Regions from separate parts of the Micromonospora sp. BQ32 genome, predicted to be linked through region 3. Evidence: riboswitches for the same ligand, from Rfam matches in the RefSeq annotation. Region 3 holds a riboswitch; each other region holds the start of a gene.
The links. Region 3 has a riboswitch for cyclic di-AMP ahead of AC5L30_RS05655 (coiled-coil domain-containing protein). Riboswitches for the same ligand answer to the same signal wherever they lie in the genome.
Positions count from the first base shown of each region.

Region 1 (4,723 bases), on a different contig from region 3:
GTTGGTGCCGAGCCTGCGAGCGGCGTTCTACGTCAACCACGGGGCGAAGAACAGCCACTGCGTCCGCTTCACCCAGCTCACCCACATCCAGCTGCACCACGGCGACAGCGACAAGGCGCCGAGCGCCAACCCGGTGTCGGGAATCTTCGACCGGATCTTCGTGGCCGGGCAGGCGGCGATCGACCGGTACGCCCGCGCCGGGGTGCAGATCCCGGCGGAGAAGTTCGTGGTGGTGGGTCGCCCACAGGTCGAGTCGATCGAGGTACGCCCGGAGCCCACACGCGGGCTGGCGCACCCGACGGTGCTGTACACCCCGACCTGGACCGGGCACCACGCCGACGCCGACTACTGCTCGCTGCCGGTGGCCGAAGGGCTGCTGCGCCGGCTGTTGGAGCGCGGCGCGACGGTGATTCTGCGGGCCCACCCGTACACCGCGCAGAACCCGGCCTCGGCCCGCCAGCTGGGCCGCCTGACCGAGCTGCTCGTCGCCGACCGGGCCCGCACCGGCCGCCAGCACGTCGTCGGCGCGGCGGCTCGGGAACTGAGCCTGACCGAGTGCGTCAACTCCGCCGACGCGCTGGTCTCCGACGTTTCCGGAGTGATCTCGGACTTCCTCTACTCCGGCAAGCCGTACGCGGTCACCGACATGGGCGACGAGGGCGACCGGTTCGTGGAGCGGTTCCCGTTGGCCGGGTCGGGTTACGTGCTGCGCGGGGACATGTCCAACGTGGACGAGGTGCTGACCGCACTGTTGGACACCGACCCGCTGGCCGAGGCCCGCTGGGCCACCCGCCGCCGCTACCTGGGTGACTTCCCGGCCGAGTCGTACGCCGAGGCGTTCCTGACCGCCGCCCGCCGGGAGCTGACGCCCGCGGAGAAACTGACCGCGTCCGCACCGGCGTAGCCGCTCAGCGGTACGGGTCCAGCAACGCCAGCACCGCCGCCGGGTCCTCCACGTGCGCGTTGTGCCCGAGACCGGGCAGCGTGGCGACCGGTACGCCGTACTCCTTGAGCTGTTCGTCGGTGACCATCGGGTCGTTCTCCCCACGCGCCAGCACCACCGGCACGTCGGTCGCCGCCAGCAGCGCGGCCAGGTCGGGCTCGCCGACGGCGAAGGCGGTCGGGTCCATGGCGAGGCGCCACCGGCCGTCGACCTGGCGCAGCCCGGCGTCCACCACCGGGTGGTCCGGTGAGACCAGGCCGGCCAGCCCGGAGACCCGCAGGTAGCGGCGAGCCGCCTCGGTGCGGCTGGCGAACCAGCTCACCGGGCGGGCGGCGACCTCGGCGGCGCGGGTCAGCTCAGCGGGTGACCAGACCGCCTTGATGCCCAGCCCGACCACCGCGTCCACCGGCGTTCCGGCGTCGCGGGCGGCCAGCGCCAGGCCGACCACGCCACCCAGCGAGTGCCCGAGCACGACCAGCCGGTCGTCGGGGGCGAGGGCCTGCGCGATCTGCTGGGCGAAGCCCACAAAGGAGTACGACGGCAGCGGCGGCGCCCAGCCGTGGCCGGCGAGGTCCGGTGCCAGCCACCGCCCGGGCCAGTGCTGCTCAAGGTACGGCGCCCAGGGCAACCACACGTCCCCGGTCGCCCCCATGCCGTGCAGCAGCAGCAGGACCGGCCTGCGACCGGCGTGACCACCCGATTTCTCCACCACGGCCGCAGTCTCCCACGGTTCACGGCCCGGTACGAGAGTCGTCGATGACAGCCCACCGGCGAACCGCGCGGAGAAACGCCGCGGGCGCCGGCCCCTTGTGGGAGACGGCGCCCGCGGCGGTCAGCGTGCCCGGGTCAGGCGGAGTAGCCCCGGCTGGCGATCCAGTTGGCCAGGTCGATGGTGGTGATCCAGTACGACGAGTCGGCCGGGTTCGCCGAGTCGGCGATCCGCACGGTGCGACCGTTGTCCTTGTAGCCCACGACGGCGATGTAGTGCCCGCCGCCGTAGGAGTGCCAGCCGCCGTCGGTGTCGGTGGCGTCCCCGACGACGTTGGCCACCACGCCCCGGCCGTCGGTGATGGCCTTCACCACGTCGGCCTGGAGCCGGTCCATCTGCGCCGGGCTGGGTGCGCCGAGGAACATCCGGGTCCGGTACGGGGAGCCCTTCACCTCGGCGTTGAGGACCCGGGTGGTGTCCTCGGCCGAGTTGGTGCCCATCTCGGTGGTGCCCAGCTCGGCGCCGAGCTCATCCTGGGTGCGGTCGATGCCGGCGGCGCTGAGCGCGTTGCGGGTGGCCGCCGGGCCGCAGTTGTAGTAAGTGTTCTGCGCCTCGTAGTCGTAGTCGAGGATCTTGGTCGCGGGCGGCTTCGGCCGCTCCGGCTTCCGGGTCAGGTCCGGGTTGCTGCTGGCCTTGGCGGCGGGTGACGCGGCACTGGTGGCCGGGGCGGCCGTGGTCGGCGCGGCGCTGGCAAGGGGGGACGCGTCCCGAACCTCGCCGCGGGAGGCGGCGACGTCGCTGCGCAGCTCGGCGACCGTGGTCGCGGTGCGCTGACCGGCCGGCGCGTCATCGGCCGTGGTGAGCAGGGCGCCGGTGGTGGTGGCGATCGCCAGGGCCGCGGCGGAGGCGGCGACAATCTGGTACGGGCGCTCGGTGGCGAGGCGGCGGAGCTGGCGCTTCAGGGTGTGCTTCACGGGGTCCTCCACGGATCGGGGGAGAGCGGCACACCGGGGCCGGACCGGTATCCGGGCAGGCGCCAGCGCGCGGACGGTGGTCCGCGGATGGTGAACCGCTCAGGGGAACGCCCGGCGCGGCCGGGCGGGGAAGGCGATGACCCGGGGGTCAGCTCACCGTCACGCGACGAATGAGCGGGTGCACCGCCGCGCCGTGGAGGCGAGGGAACAACCGAGGGGTGGAAAGGTGCTGCACGAGGATGTGACTCCTTCCGACACCGCCTACCGGGTTAGCTGACGGATTCGGGCGGGAAGATCGCCCTACCGCGGGCCGTGGCTCGCGGATTCACCCCGGACTTACTGGTGGGTCCCCGGTTCGTTGATCACGATTAAGCGGGTCGGTGCGGCGTCGCGTCTTGCGATCGGTTACCGCACCGGACGGGACGACAGTACTGGTCACTCCGCACCCCTGCCAAGCCAGGTTCACCTGCGTAAACCTCAATCGTGGCAACAATTTCTGCGCGTATTGCCGATGATGTGACTCGATGGGACAACCGGTTACGGCGACGTCTGCGGGCGACAACCGGACAGGCCGCAAAGAACGCGGCCATAATCGCGGGAACAATGCCGCCGATCGCGCCGGCCGTCCGATTCCGCAATTGGGTGACCGGCCTCACATCACGGATCGGGCTCAACTCACCCGGGCCGGGCGCCACCGTGCCACGGCGGCGGGACGCAACGCCCTGACCACCGTCCGGCGGGCGGGCACCGGGGCCGGGCGCAGCCGGGCCGCCGCCGCATACGCCTCCTCGGCGAGGGTACGAGCCGACTCGGCGGCCAACTCCGCGTCGCGCCAGGCGGCCCGCTCACGGCCGGCGGCCACCTGGTAGTCGGCCAGCCGCGCATCCCGGATCACCCGGCTGATCAGCACCTCCTGCTCGACCGGGTGCCGCCGGGGATCCCAGCCGCGCCGGTGCCCGAACACGTCGCCGAGCTGCGTCATGGTCAGGTCGCCCCGCCAGTACGCCGCCATCGCCGCGCGGTGCAGATAGCGTTCCCGGGCGGCGTACTCGGCGGGGGTGTGCGGGGTCTGCGGGGTGGGCAGCGCCCCGGCGCCCGCGAAGCGACGCGCGGCGGTGTCCGCCTCGTCGTACCCCGTCCAGGCCCGCTCCAGCTGCTCCTGAGCGGTCAGCCAGGCGGCGCGTCGCCGCCGGGCGGTGGTGGCCGCGCCGGCCGCGGCGACGGCCACCTCCTCGGCGTAACGGCGCATGTCGACAACCTCGGCGGCGGCCAGCTCCCGAGCGGTGGGCACGGTCGGAAGCGGCTCGTCCGTGGGCCGGTCCCGTTCGGGACGGGCGGCCAGCACGGTGAGGAGGCCCAGGGTCAGCAGGAACAGCGTCGACCAGATGGCGGCGGCCTGCGGCACCTCGGTCACGAACTGGTAGAAGACGACGGTCTCCATGGTCGGCACCTCGGGGAGAGAGCAGTGCGATGGGAGCCGCGCCGGCGGGCCACGGTGGGCCAGGGGCCGGCGGGGTGGGAAGCGGTGGGTCGACGGGGCGCGGCGATGGGACGGGTCGTCCCGGTGGCTCAGCGCCCGGGTGGAGCCCGGGAAGCCCGACTGCTCGAACCCTCGACGAGGGGCAGCCGGTCAGACTCGGCCGCGCGGACCGGCAGCGCGCCGGTCGCGGTGGTGCCCTGATCGCCGGGGAGCGTCACCGGCGTGTCGACCGACCATGCCGGTACCGACTCCTCGGTGGCCTCCGGCGGTATCGCCGAGGCCGGGCGGGTCGCACTGAGCGCCCCGGCGTGCCGGCAGGAGGCCGCCAGCGACCCGGCGGCGACCGAGGCCGGCACCGCGCTCGGCGGTGACACCGGGCCGGCCGTTGACCCGGCGGCCGTGGCCGGGCCTGCGCCGAGCGCCAGGGCCGCGACGACGGCGAGGCTGGTCAGCACCCGCGTCGCCCAGCGCGCCACCCACCACAGCGGACAGGTGAACGCGACCGGAAGCACGTCCCCACGCTACCGTCGTGCCGACCCGGGCGCACCGACCACGGGCGTGTCGGATCACGCCGCGCCGACCCGTTGACCAGGGTGGACACTGTCAGCGCAGGTCGA
Region 1 covers NZ_JCADBI010000003.1:192,795-197,517, reverse strand. The annotation lists gene AC5L30_RS07900 (CDP-glycerol glycerophosphotransferase family protein) at 1-904, shown strand, start outside; gene AC5L30_RS07895 (alpha/beta hydrolase) at 909-1,655, opposite strand; gene AC5L30_RS07890 (C39 family peptidase) at 1,790-2,638, opposite strand; cyclic di-AMP (ydaO/yuaA leader) riboswitch at 2,870-3,011, opposite strand; gene AC5L30_RS07885 (hypothetical protein) at 3,297-4,067, opposite strand; gene AC5L30_RS07880 (hypothetical protein) at 4,196-4,618, opposite strand; gene AC5L30_RS07875 (acyltransferase family protein) at 4,710-4,723, opposite strand, start outside.
Region 1: linked by a shared signal. The riboswitch ahead of AC5L30_RS07890 (C39 family peptidase) and the one ahead of AC5L30_RS05655 (coiled-coil domain-containing protein) in region 3 are both predicted to bind cyclic di-AMP.

Region 2 (4,723 bases), on a different contig from region 3:
CCATCACGTGCCCACTCATCGGTCGTCGCCGTTCATGCTGGCCGCCCTCCGGCATCCTCGTAATTCGTACTAAGCGACCCTAATGGGGCAGGCGGTGTCAAGCCCTGCCATCCGCTCGGTCCGGCGCGGCGCTGAGGGCCGTCGGGCGTTGCCAGCCCGACATCGGTACGGGACGATCGGGCGACCAACGACGGCGGGAGACGGTGTGCTCAGCAGCGATACCTTCAGCTACACCGTCCAGGCCCGGTGCTCACCCGCGGAGGCGGCCGCGCTGCTCAGCGACCTGACCCGGCAGGGTGAGCTGCATCCGCTGATCGTCCGGGTCCGCCGGGTGCCGCCCCGGCCCGGCGCCCAGGCCAGCTACACGATCAATGACCGGTTGGCGGCCGGCCCGCTGCGCTTTCGGACCACCTACCACGCGGACGTGCTGGTCAGCGAGGCCGACGAGATCGTCATGGTGGCCCGCCAGTGGCCGGCCACCACGGTGCGCAACCACACCCGGCTGCGCGCCGAGCCGGACGGCCTGGTCCGCATCGAGGTCGAGATCACCCTGACCGCGCCGACGCCGCTGTTCCGCTACGCGTTCCGCCAGGCCCGAGCCGCTCACCTCGCCCTCGCCACCCGGCTGGGCGCGGTCCTCGACCGCACCGGCAACCCCCCGCTCACCTGACCCGCCCCGCCCCGCCCCGCCCCGCTGCCGCAGGCAGAGGTCGCCGTGGCAACGCCTGTCGGGGCGGTGCCACTCCGGCAAGCGATATACCTCAGAGGTATGAATATGACTCCTTGGTATAACGCCTACCAGCGATACTCCCGCCCGTCCGCTGCGCCGATCTTGCGATTCCGGTTGCCGATATCAGTGGGATGCCCACATTCGTCGGGACAGCAAGTGCAAGATCGCGGGGGCAGGACAGGCCGCTGCACCTGACGCAACGGCCCGTCCTGGGTGCGGAGCCCATGCGCACAGGCGGCGCAGGCAGCTAGACCGTGGTGGCAGCGCGATCCCGGTTCGTGCGGGTGGTTCCGGCGGCGGGCCGCCGGCCCCATGGTTTGTAGGTGGACAGCACCGTCGCGATGATCATTAGGCTGGTGGACACCGCCGGCGCGATGACCAGGTCGGCGCGATCACCTGCGGGCAGGGCAGGGCCCACCGCTCCGGCGTGGCGCAGGTTCGGGGTGAGCAGGAACAGCACCAGCCCGACCATCACCGTGGTGAGCACGAGCTTGACCAGCACCCAGCGGTGGCGCAGCAGGCCCCACGGGGTGAGCAGCGAGCTGGCGACTCCGATCAGCCAGACCAGGACGCTCAGCGGCGCGAACAGCACCGTGCCGACCAGGGCGGTCACCGGATAGACCACCGCCGGGTCGGCGCCCCGCTGCACGGCGATGCCGAGAGTGAGCAGCACCAGGTCGGTGCCCAGCCAGCCAAGCGAGGTGACGAGGTGCAGGGTGAGTAGCGCCTTGCGGGTGGTGGGTCGGATCCGAGGCATACCGCGATGCTGCCCGCCGACCCCGGCCGGGTCGTCCGACGAGCGACGACATCAGGGGTACGCCCGGCGACGTAGCCCGGCCCCGGACGCACGTGATGCCTGTGAGTCATCACGATGACTCACAGGCATCACAACGCGTGGGTCAGTAGACCGACAGGTGTACGTGGTTGGTGTGGTCGGTGGACGGGGTGCCGTTCGCCCCGCTGTACGACTTCCACCCGCTGCTGGGCAGCCAGATCTGCCTGTACCAGATCACGTAGAGCACGGCGAGCCGGTCCGCGTTGCGGATGAAGTACGCGGCCAGGTTGTTGCCGTAGGTCTTGTCGCCACCGGTGGCGTTGCCGCCGAAGCCGTTCTTCTGCGCCGCGAAGTCGCAGGCCCGGCCCTTCGGGTGCTCACCGGAGCCGCTGGGGCGGTGGCACGAGACGTACCGGGTGAAGCCCGCGGCCTTGGCCTGGTTGAGCGCGTGCAGGGTGCGGGGGGTGATGCAGCCGTTGGCCGGCGTGGGGTCGTTGACGCTGCACGACTCGGAGGGCCAGGAGCCGTCGGAGTTACGCGGCGCGGCCTTCGCGTTGGCGGTGGAGGTGCCCCGGTTGGAACCGGCGTCGGCGGTGGTCTGCGGCTTGGGGGTGGTGGCCACGGTCAGGGCCCGTTCGGCCTGTTCCTTGCGCTTGGCCATTACCGCGACCTGCTTGCGCTGCTCGTTGATCTCGCCGTCCAGGGCAACCCGGGTGCGGTTGGCCTGGTCCTTGCTGGCCAACAGGTCACGCAGCACCCGGTCCTCGTTGGCGGCCACCGCGTCCAGCGCGGCCGCCCGGTCCATGAAGCCTTCGGGAGTGTTGCTGTTGAGCAGCGCCGACATCGCACCGAGCCGGCCGGTGCGGTACGCCACCTCGGCGATCTCGCCGACCTTGCCGCTGCGCTGGTCGATCTCGACCTCGATGGTCTTCAGCTGGCCGGCGAGCTGCTGCTGCCGTCGTACGGAGCTGTCCAGGGCGCGCTTCGCGTCCAGGTAGCCCTTGCTGGCCGCCTCGAGTTGGGCGCGCAACGCCGGGGTGCCGCCCTCCTCGTCGGAGTTGGGTGCGGCGGCTCGCTGGCCGGTCGGGGGAGCGGCCGAGGCGGTGCCGGCCGGGAGCGCGACGCCGAGGGCGAACATCGCGACGATCAGGGCCGCCAGTCGGGCGGCGGGTGGTCGTGCTGGTGCCACTGCGCATGTCCTTCCGTCAGCCGCCGACCGGGTTAGCTGACGGGTTCGGGACGGAAGATCCCTACCGCTGACGCGGATGCACCCCAGGAACATGGTTCCCCGGTTCGCCCAGGTGGGCGATTAGGCGGCGACCGCCACCGGCGCCGGGAGGGCGCCGCCTGGTGGAGGCCGGGACCGAGCCTACCGGTGCCGGTGGGGCGGCTGCAGCCAATGTGACGGACGGTGCGTGCGTCACCACGGAAATTTGCGGCGAAAGTGGAGGAAGGCCCCGAAAGGCCCCGTCACCACTCGATGGAGCCACACGCTCCGGAGGTGGCGCCGGGCTCGATCTGCAACGTCGCGTGCTCGATGCGGAAATCGTCATGCAGGGCCGTACGCGCCGCGGTGAGCACCGCGCCGACCTCCGCACCGGGTGCCATGGTCAGGTGTGCGGAGGCCACCTCCATGCCCGAGGTGAGCGTCCAGACGTGCAGGTCGTGCACCTCGACGACACCGGGGACCGCGGCCAGTCGGTCGTGCACGGCGGTCACCTGGAGGTGCTCCGGGGCGGCCTGCACCAGGATGCGGATGGCGGCGCGGGCCAGCCGCCAGGTGCGCGGCAGGATGAACACGCCGATGGCGACCGCGACCAGGGGGTCGGCCCACCACCAGTCGGTGACGGTGATGAGCAGCGCCGCCCCGATGACGCCGAGCGAGCCGAGCAGGTCGCCGAGCACCTCCAGGTAGGCGCCCTGGAGGTTGATGCTCTCCCGGGCCCCGGCGCGCAGCAGGGCGAAGGCGACGATGTTCGCGAGCAGACCGAGCACGGCCACCGCGAGCATCGGGCCGGCGATGACCTGGTGCGGGTCGCCGAAACGGCGGATCGCCTCGATCACCACGTAGATCGCGACGCCGGAGAGCAGGACGGCGTTGGCCAGTGCGGCGAGTACCTCGAGTCGGTAGAGCCCGAAGGTGCGCTGTGGGTCGCCGGTGGCCCGCCGGGTCGCGGTGATCGCGGCGAGCGCCATGCCGATGCCGAGTACGTCGGTGAACATGTGCCCGGCGTCGGAGAGCAGGGCGAGCGAGCCGGTGTGCAGGGCGGCCACCGCCTCGACCACCATCAGGGTGGCGAGCAGCCCGAATGCCGCCCAGAGTCGACCCCGGTGCTGGTGTGCGGCATTGGCGACGGACCCATGGTGGTGGTCATGACCTGCGCCCACGAGAATCACCTTCCGCCGCTGGTCGGGACCCGGTCAAATGTATGCTCACATCGCTATGTGTGCAAGTGTACGGGCAGTGCCTGTCGCCGGCGGCAGTCCCACGCAGGTCAGCCGGTCGGGTCGATGGTGGTGAGCCGCTGGGTGGCCCGGGAGAGCGCCACGTACAGGGTGCGTACCCCGGCACCCGGGTCCGCCCGGATCTCGCTCGGGGCGACCAGCACCACCCCGTCGTACTCCATGCCCTTGGCCTCCAGGCTGGTCACCACCTGCAACCTCGCGCCGCCCAGCGCGCCGAGCCAACCGGCGACCTCGTCCCGGCGGGGAACCGGCGTGATCACCCCGACCGTGCCCTCCACCTCGGCCAGCAGGCCGGTGGCGGCCTCCACGGTCGCGGTCTCCAGCCCCGTCGGGGGCACCACCAGCTCGACCGGCTCGACCCCGGTGGAGCGGACGGCGGTCGGCAGCGGCAGGTCGGGGTAGAGCCGACGGATCTCCGCCGCCGCCACCGCGAAGATCTCCGCCGAGTTGCGGTAGTTCGTGGTGAGCGTGAAATCGTGTCGCTTGCGCCGACCCAACGCCTGGTCGCGGGCTCGGGTCAGCTCCTCCGGGTCACCCGTCCACGCGGTCTGCGCGGGGTCGCCCACCACGGTCCAGGAGGCCAGTCGGCCGCGTCGACCGATCATCCGCCACTGCATCGGCGAGACGTCCTGCGCCTCGTCCACCACCACGTGCGCGTACTCCCGGTAGTCCTCCGGACGCTCCCGGGCCGCCGCGCGGGCGGCACGCTGCCGCTCGCCGAGGGTGCTCAACTCACGGACACCACCGGCGAG
Region 2 covers NZ_JCADBI010000016.1:100,284-105,006, forward strand. The annotation lists gene AC5L30_RS26190 (1-phosphofructokinase family hexose kinase) at 1-19, opposite strand, end outside; gene AC5L30_RS26195 (SRPBCC family protein) at 206-670, shown strand; gene AC5L30_RS26200 (hypothetical protein) at 978-1,487, opposite strand; gene AC5L30_RS26205 (coiled-coil domain-containing protein) at 1,630-2,694, opposite strand; cyclic di-AMP (ydaO/yuaA leader) riboswitch at 2,700-2,831, opposite strand; gene AC5L30_RS26210 (cation diffusion facilitator family transporter) at 2,976-3,893, opposite strand; gene AC5L30_RS26215 (HelD family protein) at 4,001-4,723, opposite strand, start outside.
Region 2: linked by a shared signal. The riboswitch ahead of AC5L30_RS26205 (coiled-coil domain-containing protein) and the one ahead of AC5L30_RS05655 (coiled-coil domain-containing protein) in region 3 are both predicted to bind cyclic di-AMP.

Region 3 (4,723 bases):
TGCGTCGCCCGACCCGGGTGCGGTGCAGGTAACCGCCCGCCTCCAGGTCGGCGACGATCGCCTGCGCGGCCCGTTCGGTGACGCCGACCTCGGCCGCGACGTCGCGCAGCCGGGCGGTCGGATCGCGGGCGATGGCCAGCAGGACGTGCCCGTGATTGGTGAGGAACGTCCAGTTCCGCCCGCCGCCGGTGTCACCCGTCACCGTGCTCTCCATCGTGTGACCGCCTTCCTGGTGTCCGCCTGCCTTCGCGAGAGTCTGGCCCGCCCTGCCCAGGGGAGGTTGCCCAGGGGGCGGCCGGAGTCAACGTATGAAATCTAAATCACGCATACCTTGACGCATCTTACGGTGCGTGTGACGGTGGAGCACGAGCCAGCGCCAGCCCGCCCGGCCGGCGGAAAGCCGGCTTGACCAGGCCAGATGTGTCGAGACGAGGTGCGGGATGAGTCATACCGGGAGCTCCGGCGGTCAGCCGGGTTCGCAGCGGACCACCGACCGGGCCACCGCGCTCAGCGAGCCGACCCGGGCGTACGCCGAGCTGGTCGCCGGCAATCGGCGCTTCGTCGATGGCGCCCCCCGCCACCCCAACCAGGATGCCGGGCGCCGGGCCGCCGTGGCCGACGGGCAACACCCGTTCGCGGTGATCGTCGGCTGCTCCGACTCACGGCTGGCCGCTGAGATCATCTTCGACCGGGGTCTGGGCGACCTGTTCGTGGTGCGCACCGCCGGGCACACCGCCGGCCCCGAGGTGCTCGGCAGCGTCGAGTACGCGGTGACCGTGCTCGGCACCCCGCTGGTGGTGGTGCTCGGCCACGACTCGTGCGGTGCGGTGCAGGCCGCCCGGGAGTCCGCCGCGACGGGTACCGCACCGAGTGGCCATCTGCGCGCGGTGGTCGACGCCGTGCTGCCCAGCCTGCGCCGGGCCGAGGCCGAGGGCGTGGACGACATCGACGGCATCGTCGACATCCACATCGCACAGACCGTCGAGACGTTGCTCGGGCAGTCCCCGGTGCTGGCCGACGAGGTGGCGCGGGGGCGGTGCGCGGTGGTGGGGGTGTCCTACCGACTCGCCGCCGGAGCGGTGCGCCCGGTGGCCGCCGTGCCGGCCGGCTTCGCGACGTTGGACCGCCCGGCCGGATCGCCCGAGCCGACCGGCCCGGCCGCCGCTGCCACCGTCTGACGCGACGAGGGCCGCTCCGCGTCACGCGGAACGGCCCTCGATGGGGATCGTGCGGGTCAGAGCAGCGACATGTGGACGTGGTCGGTGTGGTTCGACGGCCCGCTGTACGAACTCCAGCCGGTGGCCGGGAACCAGATCTGCCGGTTCCAGATCACGTAGTAGATGCCGAGCCGGTCGGCGTTACGGATGAGGAACGCGGCGACGTTGTTGCCGTACGTCCGGGTGTCGTTGTTGTGCCACGGGGAGAACCCGCTCTTCTGTAGCGACCAGTCGCAGGCGCGGCCCTTCGGGTGCTCCCACGGCCCGCCGGGGCGGTAGCAGCCGACGAACCGGTTGAAGCCGGCCGCCTTGACCTCCTTGTACGCGTGCAGCGTGCGCGGCGTGACGCAGCCGGACGTGGTGGGGTCGTTCTCGCTGCACGACTGGGGCTTCCAGTCACCGTCGGCCGTGCGACCCGGGCCGATCTTCGCGACCTTGGAGGTGGCATCCACCAGGCCGCCGGTGAAACCCTTGCCGCCGACGAGGGAGAGCGCCTTGTCGGCCTCGCTCTTGCGCTTCGCCATCAGGGCGGTCTGCTTCTGCTGCTCGCGGACCTCGGTGTCGAGGGCCAGCTTGGCCTGCTCGGCGCGGGCCTTCACCGCGTTGACCTCGGAGAGCTTCTTCTCGTTGACCATGTTTATCTCGTCGAGCATCCCGGCGCGCCGGACGAACGAGTCGGGCGCTTCGCTCTCCAGCAGCATCGCGACCGCGCCGATCCGGCCGGTCCGGTACGCCTGGGCGGCGATCTGCCCGACCTGCGGGGCCAACGCGTCCAGGTCGGCCTTGGCCCGGTTGACCTCTGCGGCCAACTCGCCCTGTCGCTTCTTGGATTTGTCCAGCTTGGACTTGGCGGCGGAGTAGTCGCGGTTGGCCTGCTCGATGACGTCGTTGAGCAGCTTGGGCTCGCCGTCCTCCTCGTGCCCGGACGGTGTGGGGTTCGTCGGAGCGGCGTTCGCTGGGAGCGGCCCGGCGAGCACGGTCAGTGCGGCGATCACGGCCACCACGGGAGTCAACCAGCGGCGTAGGGGTGCCGTCACAATGTTCCCTTCCGTCGACCGCCGACCGGGTTAGCTGACGGGTTCGGGGCGGAAGTGGCCCCTACCGCTGACGCGGATTCACCCCAGGTACCTGGGTCCCCGGCTCGCCGGTTGGCGATTGGGCGGTGGCACCGCAGGCGCCGCTTCGCGCCTTCATCGGTAACCGGCAGCGAGGTTACCCGAGAGTCGACCGGGTGAGCTACGCCTGGATGCCGACCAAAAGTGTCATTTCGCCATAGCGTTGAGTGACCAGTGACGTGGTTCTCAGGGTGGATGCCCGATCTGGTCACGCTGAGGAGTGTCACCATGCCGTATCCGTGCTCCTGTTCGACTCCGGCCACCGGTCGGTGGCCTCGGATGGGGGTGCGGTCCGCGTCCGGTCCGGCTCGTCGGAGCCGGTCGTTCGCGGTGAGATGAGAGCGGCCAGTGCCTCCGAGCGGTCCGGCTGGGGCCGGGACGACGCGGCGTCGGTGGACGGCGTCGCACCGGTGCGCCCGGCGGCGGTCACCACCGCGGCCAGTCCGGTGGTCAGCGGCACGGCGGCGATCAGACCGAGGGTGGCGACCGCGCTGCGGACGATCTCCTGCGCGAGGAACTCACTGGTGAGGATCTGCCCGATCGGCCGCGAGTCGGCGGTGAGCAGGAGTAGCAGGGGCAGCGACGCGCCCGCGTACGCCAGCACGATGGTGTTCACAGTGGAGGCGATGTGCGCGCGGCCGACCCGGGTGGCCGCCCGGTACAGCTGCAACCGGGTCAGGCCGGGGTTGGCGTTCGCCAGCTCGGTGACGGTGGCCGCCTGGGTGACTGTCACGTCGTCGAGCACCCCGAGCGATCCGATGATGATCCCGGCGAGCAGCAGACCGTGCAGGTCCACGTCGCCCTGGAACATCGACAGGGTGGTGGCGTCTTCGCTGCCGAAGCCGGTGAGGTGGGTGGCGGCCGTGGCGATGGTGGCGAGGACGCCGGTCAGCACCAGACTGCCCAGGGTGCCGAGCACCGCGACCGAGGTCTGTGCGGTTACCCCGTGCGTGAGATAGAGCACCACGAACATGATCAGGGCCGCGCCGACCACCGCCACCAGCAGTGGTGACCTGCCGGCGCCGATGCCCGGCAGCACGAAGGTGAGCAGGATGGCGAAGCTGGCGGCCAATCCGGCGAGCGCGGCCAGGCCCCGCCATCGACCGAACGCGACGATCGCGGCCGCGAAGACCACCGCCAGCCACACCATCGGGGTGCCGCGTTGGTGCTCGGCGATGTTCCAGTTGCTGGTGGTGGGATCGGTGGGATCGGCCAGCTCGACCAGGATGACCTCGTCGCCGACCTCGACCCGGGGTGCGCCGGGTCCGTCGGGAACCGGTGTCTGTACCTGCTGGCCGGCGGTCGGCCCGTCGTCCACCCGGACGTCGACCGTGCCGCACCGCCCGTCGCCGACCCTCGGCGTGCCCTCGGGAACCGACGGCGCCGGCGGGCACGGCTCGCTGACCACCCGGGTGACCGTGCCGGGGTAGCGCGGCACGTCCGCACCACCGTCGGTCTGCGGTGACCCGCCGCGCGGCCAGAGCAGCACCGCGGCGAGCACGGTGGCGACGAAGAGGGGTACCACCGTCATGACAAGGATCCGTCGCACCCTCGGTGAGGCGGACGGAGCAGGGCGGGTGTGGTCGGAACCCAAGGCGAGACTCCCAACGATCCGGTGCGGGGTACGGGTCAGCGGGCCGGGCGGTTCACCGTTGCGGTGGAAACGCGGCGGAACGGCGGGGCGGATCGCTGCCTGACGACACTTTGATCACGGACGGTCAGAGCTCGGCCCGGTCGGCCGGGGGCGCCGCCACGACCTGGCGGCGCCGGTGCCCGACTGTGCGGCGGCATACGGAGGGCCATCGTGGGAGATGCTAGCCAGACCGCCCGAGGGCTGCAGGTCGTGGCGGAGTGTCGGGTGGTCGAACCGCCCGCGTGGCGGACCTCGGGCGCTCAGCCGCGCTTCATGAGTCGGCCGACCGCCGCCATCATCTCGGTGGCCATCTCGTCGGCCCGACCCTCGGCGGCGCCCTCGTGCATGCAGTGCCGGGCGTGCCCGTCGAGCAGCCCCAGGGCCACCTTGTCGAGGGCCGCCTGGATCGCGGAGATCTGGGTGAGCACGTCGATGCAGTAGCGGTCGTCGTCGACCATCTTCTCGATGCCCCTGACCTGCCCCTCGACGCGGCGGAGCCGCGCGAGCAGCTGGTCCTTGCTGGCGGTGTATCCGCGGATCGGGGTGGGTGCGGTCATGTCAACCAGGATAGCGTACCCCTGGGGGGTATGGTACGGTCGTGCTCGGATGGCATACCCCCACGGGGTACCGGTACCGTAAAGGAGACGATCCGATGGTCAACACGACGTACCAGGTGCAGGGCATGACCTGTGGGCACTGCGTCAGCGCGGTGAGCGCCGAGGTCGGTGCCATCGCGGGCGTGCGGGACGTCCAGGTCG
Region 3 covers NZ_JCADBI010000002.1:442,167-446,889, forward strand. The annotation lists gene AC5L30_RS05645 (helix-turn-helix transcriptional regulator) at 1-202, opposite strand, end outside; gene AC5L30_RS05650 (carbonic anhydrase) at 441-1,178, shown strand; gene AC5L30_RS05655 (coiled-coil domain-containing protein) at 1,235-2,254, opposite strand; cyclic di-AMP (ydaO/yuaA leader) riboswitch at 2,259-2,389, opposite strand; gene AC5L30_RS05660 (YibE/F family protein) at 2,556-3,926, opposite strand; gene AC5L30_RS05665 (metal-sensitive transcriptional regulator) at 4,226-4,522, opposite strand; gene AC5L30_RS05670 (heavy-metal-associated domain-containing protein) at 4,618-4,723, shown strand, end outside.